2 regions of the Paenibacillus sp. JJ1722 genome follow, and region 2 is predicted to be linked to the other one. Evidence: predicted binding sites of a transcription regulator. Region 2 holds the regulator's gene; the other holds the start of a gene.

Region 1 (3,592 bases), 740 kb from region 2:
AAGCAATGGATCAAAACTTTTTTGCCCAACGCTTTCGCAAATGTCTGGAGCACCGCGAACGTTTTGTGACCGGGGGAAACGCTTATCGGTTGGTGTACGGCGAGGCTGATTTTTTGCCTGGACTGATTGTAGATCGATTTGGTGATGTGTTAGTCGTGCAGTTGTTAACGCTTGGCATGGATCGGCGCAGGGAAGAAATCAGGGATGCGCTCGTTGAAGTAGTGGGTCCTGTTGGTATATATGAGCGAAGTGATGTATCCATCCGTGAGCTGGAAGGATTGGAACAAACGAAGGGTCCTTTGTACGGTGATTGCCCGCGTCATGTGGTAGTGACGGAAAATGGTCTGCAAATCAAGGTTGATATCGTAGAGGGCCAGAAGACGGGTTATTTCTTTGACCAGCGTGAAAATCGTGCGGCCATAGCACCGTTGATGACAGGTTGGGGAGCACGTAGTGGAATTACGCTACAAGAAGTAGCTGCAGACTCAGGGGATGCGGGCACAACGGTCATGAAGCCAGTGAATAAAAGTGGTAAGGTTGTTGAATTCCCATTCTGGGATGGCGCAACCGTATTGGAATGTTTTTCGCACACGGGAAGCTTTACGCTCAATGCATGTAAACATGGTGCTAAAAAAGTAACTTGTCTTGATATTTCAGAGCATGCGATTGAAAGTGCGCGGGATAATGTCAAGCTGAACGGTTTTGAGGAACGCGTCGAGTTTGTCGTCGACGATGCTTTTCAATATTTGCGCAATCAAGTGAAAGGTGTAGAGGAACGCAATGCACGAGCCGGGGGCAAAGGAGATACATCCAAGCCGCTGACAGCAGGTGGCGGACGCACCTTTGACGTGGTCATTCTTGATCCGCCAGCCTTTGCCAAAACGAAGAACGCTGTCAAAGGAGCTACACGTGGATATAAAGATATCAACCTGCACGGGATGAAGCTGGTCAATGAGGGCGGCTATCTGGTGACTGCGAGCTGCTCGTTCCATATGCGGCCAGAGTTGTTTTTAGATACCATTAAGGAAGCGGCGGCAGATGCCGGCAAAATCCTTCGTCTGGTAGACTGGAGAGCGGCTGGTAAGGACCATCCTCAAATTTTGGGTGTGGAGGAAGGCCATTACTTGAAATTCGCCATCTTTGAGGTGCGCAGCCGGACACAGCTGTAGGTTTCATACAAGGTCAAAGTCAATCGCCTTTTTGGTGATTAAATAGGTAAAATAGACTCGTTTAGGTATAAATCAGTCCTGTAGAGAAGGCGTGCACCAAGCCAATCTGCGGGACTGATTTGTTTTTTTAGAGGGAGGAAGAATTGCTACAACATGGCAAACGTACGTTCTTTTCTCCCTTGCCTGATATGCTATACTGTTTAATAGAATGTTGTTCGTTGGAAAGGAGGCCGCATCATGTCGGTTCGCTTGTTGATTGGCCGCTCTGGGAGTGGTAAAAGTACGTTAATCCGCAATGAAATGACGTCTATGTTACGCGAGGAGCCGCTAGGTAAGCCTATGCTGTTACTTGTACCGGAGCAATCGTCATTTGCTTCTGAGCATGCGTTACTTACAGAAGCCGGAAACGGTATTCAGGGGTCGGTGCGCGCCCAAGTGATGGGATTTCATCGTCTTGCCTATTTAGTTATGCAGGAAACCGGGGGTTCAGCACTGGTGCCTGTAACGGAAGAAGGCAAGAAGATGCTTTTATATAAAATTATTCGTCGTCGCAAGGATGAACTGAGTTTGTTTAAGGATTCGGGAGACCAGCTCGGCTTTGTGGATCGGTTGAATACATTGTTTACGGAGCTAAAGCAGTATGGAAATGATACTCGGTCTGTACCGGAGCAACTGGAGCGAATGAACGCTGCTGGAGAGTCAACTCCGATTTTGCGCGGCAAGCTCAAAGATATCAGTCTAATCTATGAGGATTTTGAACGTGAGCTGACGCTTAAATATATTGACGGTGAAGATACGCTGCGCATGCTGGCAGAACAGATTGCTGAGTCTTCCCTTGTGCGTGGGGCAGATATTTGGATGGATGGCTACCGCAGGTTTACACCACATGAATACAAGGTGGTGGAGCAGCTTATGCTGCACGCTTCTTCGTTGACGGTGGCGCTGACTTGCAACCGCAGCTACGAGAGCGGACAGCTTCCGCATGAGCTGGATTTGTTTCATCCCTCAGCGGCTACGTATGTAAAGCTCAAAGGAATGGCAGACGAGCTGATGATAGAGACGCAGACACAATTACTGCGCCCTGATCCGCTGCCGAGATTTAAGGAGCGTCCGGCGTTGGCGTATTTGGAGGCTAACTTTGAACATCGTACAGGGTTACGGAATCAGGAACAATGGATGCGGCTGCAGCAGCTACGAGAGCAGTGGACAGAAGAACAGCCGGAAGGCATAAAACTGTACACTGCGGCTAATCGCCGTGCAGAGCTGGAAGGGGCTGCACGCGAAATGCGTCGTCTGGCCCGAGATGAGGGCGCTCGTTATCGGGAGATGGCCCTGTTTGTACGTCATATTGAAGATTATGAGCCATGGGTGGAACCGATATTCAAACAATATGAGGTTCCAGTATTTCTGGATCAGCGGAGAAGTGTTTTGCATCATCCCTTAGTGGAATTGATTCGGGCTTCGCTGGATATCGTGCAGCGTCGTTGGCGATATGAGGATGTATTCCGTGCGGTCAAAACAGACCTTCTCCTGCCGCTGGATGGTCGGGTAAGCCGTGAGGAGATGGACCGTTTGGAAAACTATGTACTAGCCTGCGGAATACAAGGTAGCCGTTGGACAGACGGTCGCCCGTGGCAGGCTGTACCCAGCTTGTCACTGGAGCTGGAGGAGCAGGAACGGAACCGTCAACGGGATGAAACGTTGGATTTAATGGAGCTGTGCCGGGATGTGATCGTGACGCCTTTACGTGCGTTTGAGAAACGTGTGGGCAAGGCACGAACTGCACTTGAGAAGTGTGAAGCGGTATATCTGTTACTGGAGGATGCAGAAATTGGCCACAAGCTGGACGCCTTCATTCATCAGGCAGAGGAAGCAGGAAAACCTGAGCAGGCGAAGGAGCATCGTCAAGTATGGGATGCGGTGCTTGAACTACTGGATCAAATTGTCGAAATGATGGGTGATGAGAGGCTGGATACCTCTTTGTTTGCGGGTGTGCTGGAAACGGGATTGGCTGAGTTCCGTATGGGACTTGTTCCGCCAGCTCTGGATCAGGTTCTAGTCGGAAACACGGACCGTACACGTGTGTCCGGTATTCAACATGCCTTTGTGCTAGGTATGAACGAAGGTGTGATGCCGGCTGTGTTCCATGAGGACGGTGTGCTGAATGAGCAGGAGCGTATGGCATTAAACGAACGAGGCGTAGAGCTGGCGCCGGATATGACAAGACGTCTGTTGGACGAACGTTTTCTCGCTTATACGGCCCTTACCTCAGCCGGTAAAAGCCTGTGGATGAGCTATGCAGTGACTGATGAAGAAGGGAAGTCGTTGCTGCCGTCTGAGTTAGTACGACATGTGCGGCACCTGTTTCCTAGTCTGGACGAACGTCCACTGGCTGGATACCCTTTGCCTGGGGATACTTGGAC
Region 2 (3,592 bases):
GTAACGACATATTCAACATTAGCAAAAGGCGTAACAGACTCTATACTTCTATTTGAGTCTTGTAATGAACTATAAGTGTCACTTGTGACCTGATCTGCAAAAGAAGGTGCAGCAAAAGCTACAGATGAGATAAGCATTGCTACTGATACTAGTAAAGATACTTTTTTCATTAAATTGTTACCACCTTTCTAGTATTTGTATTTAATGTTATACATGTGTAATGTATTTGTACATAGTTCATTGGTTGTGAAGAGAAATTTTTTTCTTGTCTTTGTTTGTTGTATTTTATCTTTATGTGTCGGATATTAGCTTTCTAAATAATCATGTAAGGGTATGATTATTTAGAGAAGGATTTTTAGCGCTTATCCAGAATGAATTGTCGAGTTGATCAACATGAATCATACATATGAAGTGTTGATCCAATATCGAATTGTTTTCAGCTGCATTAAGTCAGATAAGAGCATCTGTAGTCCAGCCGTTGAGTAGGATATGATGGAGTTTGTGGAATACGGTGGTGGGGAAGTGGGGCCTTATAAAGTTTTAAAATAAAAAATTGAGCAAACAATGCAGCAACGTACAAACCATGGACGGATATACAGCCGGAATACTTAAGTGAAAAAAGCTGAAGCAAGTTTGAGGGCTATAGGTGTGGTCAGTTGTACACAAAGTATTTGAGTCAAGAATGCTGCTGCTTTTGACTGGGTACCATTTCGCTTCTGTTTTAACCAGTGGAAGCATAGTTGAATATGTATGTTAAAAGGAAGGCAACTGAATTTAGCAGTTCTATGGGATTTAGGAGTTGGGTGTATCGTTTAACACAAAAAAAGCAGGAAGAATCCTTCCCGCTTTTGCTTGAAAACGATTATTAACGTCTGCGTTGTCTATCATTTACGCTAAACAGATTAACAGCCAGTGCGTTACCTCTTGCACGCGCAATGGCTCTTTGAGTGGAACGGATGTTTAATCTTCTTCTTCTTAAATCACGTTTGCAATGTCTTCTGCTCATAATATCACCTCCCTTCAAGAAATGAAGGTACGGTTAAATCTTAGTGGCGTTTATGCTTACGCTTGGAAATTTTGATATTCAAGGCATTGGTTGCTAGTGCATTTCCGCTTCCTGTTTTAGCAGCTGCGGCTTGAAAGACTTTAACGACCAGATATCTGTTTTTCCCGATGCGATGCTTATACGTTTTAACTCTATTTCTGATCATCTGCATATCTCCTTTGCTTAGTTCTGCTATATACATATGTCAATTGTGATAGTAATGTATCAGCATAAATCTATTAAAAGCAAAAAGAAGCTAGTACCTATATTCCTAATGGATAATAAAAAAACTCATGCGAACCTGTCTTCGCCTTTTCAACTTTACGTTGCAGGAGAATGTTACAGGCAGGTCGGCATGAGTCTAATAGTGTAGATAAAGATAATAGGCAGTTAGTATGAAAATTATTTACTATTAAGAGTGTTAAGTTTTTTCTCGTAGTACGCCTCTTGAGCAAGAATATGATTCAGTTGTTCAGAGAGCTGTTTATATTCTTGGCTGTCTTCTGGATAATTATTTCTTTCGAAAATTACAGCTTCGAGTTGCTTTTCTAAATACCTGAAATGGATAAGTATTTGTATATACTTAATACGGTCATAGGTTGTTATGTGGGAGTTCTCTTTTGCATACAAATGATCCATTGTTGGAACTACACAGCTTATGGCGATAAATATCACAACAAACGCTGAAATTATAATTTTTTTCATTTAATTCCTCCTACAGAGCTATAAGTAATTAATATACCATATTTATCTAAAACAAAGAAAGATCTATTAGTTTTGCCCATGACAGTATAGCTGCTCAAGGTCAGTGGGGGATTATTTGAGATGAGGAGGCTGATTTTTAGTAGAAAAAATAGGGATAGGTTGCTGAAATGAAAAAATAGTTGTGAGATACATAATAAACATAATAGCAATACAAAACCGGCTTGCCCTAGGCAGCCGGTTTTGTATTAGTGGATAGAATAACGGGGAAGAAAGAACGAGAAATCAGTGGAAGTCCCGGAAGAGTCCTACAACCTTGCCCAAAATGCTGACGTGTGTCAGGCGAAGCGGTTCAAAGGCTGGATTTTCAGGTTGAAGCCGAATATGATCCTTTTCTTTGTAGAAGGTTTTAACTGTAGCTTCGTCTTCATCTGTCATAGCTACAACAATATCACCATTATCAGCGGTCTGCTGCTGACGTACGATTACATAGTCTCCGTTAGCAATACCAGCTTCAATCATGCTTTCGCCTACAACAGATAACATGAATATTTTATCCTCACCAACAAAGTGTTGGGGAAGAGGAAAGTAATCTTCAATATTTTCTGTCGCCGTAATAGGAAGGCCAGCAGTTACTTTGCCGACGACGGGGACACGACTAATGGAGTAATTAATCAAGTTGCTGTTATCCGATTCGTCTTGACCGAGTAACTCAATAGCCCGTGGTTTTGTAGGATCGCGGCGAATGAGTCCTTTTTTCTCTAAACGATCCAAATGACCATGAACCGTAGAACTGGAGGCTAATCCGACAGCCTCGCCTATTTCGCGTACAGAAGGGGGGTATCCCTTTAGACGCACTTCATTGCGGATAAATTCAAGAATGGCCTGCTGGCGGCTCGAAATCTTAGACATACCGTATCAACCCCATTTAGTAACGTTTGGGAAAATTATAGCATAGAACCTCCGTTCGTACAAACATAAGTTCTAAATAATCCCTGAAAATAATTGCGAACTTTTGTTCTCTTTTCTATTGAACAAAACAAATGTTCGTGTTATATTGTGAAAACATAAGAACAAACGTTTGGAGGACACAGCCAATGATGAAATATAGCACTTATCAAAGTATTTTTCCGATGAATTTAGAAAATTTACAGGAGACTCGAAAAGAGGGTAGGGCACGTTTTATGCAGATTATTACCAATACTCTTTTACTTAAGCTTCTTATTATAGTGATTGTTGCTTGGATTGCAGGGGCAGGTGTACTTACAGTTTTCGCGGCACCTTCAGCTTCCAAGGAAGAAGTGACTAAACTGACCGTACAACCTGGGGATACGTTGTGGGAGATTGCCGCAAATCATAAACCGGAACGAATGGATACACGGGTATATATAGAAGGAATTGTGCGGATTAACGGTTTGGAGGATCGGGGAGTGCAAGTAGGTCAGGTACTCAAGCTTCCTAACTTCTGATCTATAGACTATTAGAGCTTGTCAGGGAGCGTAATACGGGAGCCTTGACAAGCTCTTTTCTACATGTCAAAGTGTATTATATCTTTGCTTTTATGGAGGGGACACAATTTGGATATAGACAGCTTGGTACAGCGCATTAATGAATTAGCGCGCAAAGCAAAATCCGAGGGTTTGACGGAAGAGGAAGCCACAGAGCGCGCCAATCTTCGGGAAATTTATTTAGGTAACATTCGCCGTAATTTTCGGCAGCAGCTTGAGACGATTGAATTTGTGGACGATGATACATCGAAAGGAAATGACGGGCTGAAGCATTAATGTTGTTAAAGTGCCCAAGCCTGCAATTTGCCTTTTGTTTTAGGTACCTTTTATGGTATCT

Evidence for each region. The regulator LexA, encoded in region 2, represses DNA repair genes until DNA is damaged. The targets are predictions, from matches to a motif close to CGAACATATGTTCG.
Region 1: a site for LexA is predicted at 1,327-1,340, ahead of addB (helicase-exonuclease AddAB subunit AddB). Genes of this name have one in related genera too.

The regions. Positions count from the first base shown of each region.
Region 1 is NZ_CP182500.1:4,077,875-4,081,466, reverse strand. Features, by position in the region: gene ACM1ND_RS18040 (class I SAM-dependent rRNA methyltransferase) at 1-1,169, shown strand, start outside; gene addB (helicase-exonuclease AddAB subunit AddB) at 1,407-3,592, shown strand, end outside.
Region 2 is NZ_CP182500.1:3,337,508-3,341,099, reverse strand. Features, by position in the region: gene ACM1ND_RS14665 (PLAT/LH2 domain-containing protein) at 1-170, opposite strand, end outside; gene ACM1ND_RS14660 (hypothetical protein) at 866-1,006, opposite strand; gene ACM1ND_RS14655 (hypothetical protein) at 1,047-1,211, opposite strand; gene ACM1ND_RS14650 (hypothetical protein) at 1,448-1,750, opposite strand; gene lexA (transcriptional repressor LexA) at 2,033-2,659, opposite strand; gene ACM1ND_RS14640 (LysM peptidoglycan-binding domain-containing protein) at 2,848-3,216, shown strand; gene ACM1ND_RS14635 (DUF896 domain-containing protein) at 3,325-3,531, shown strand.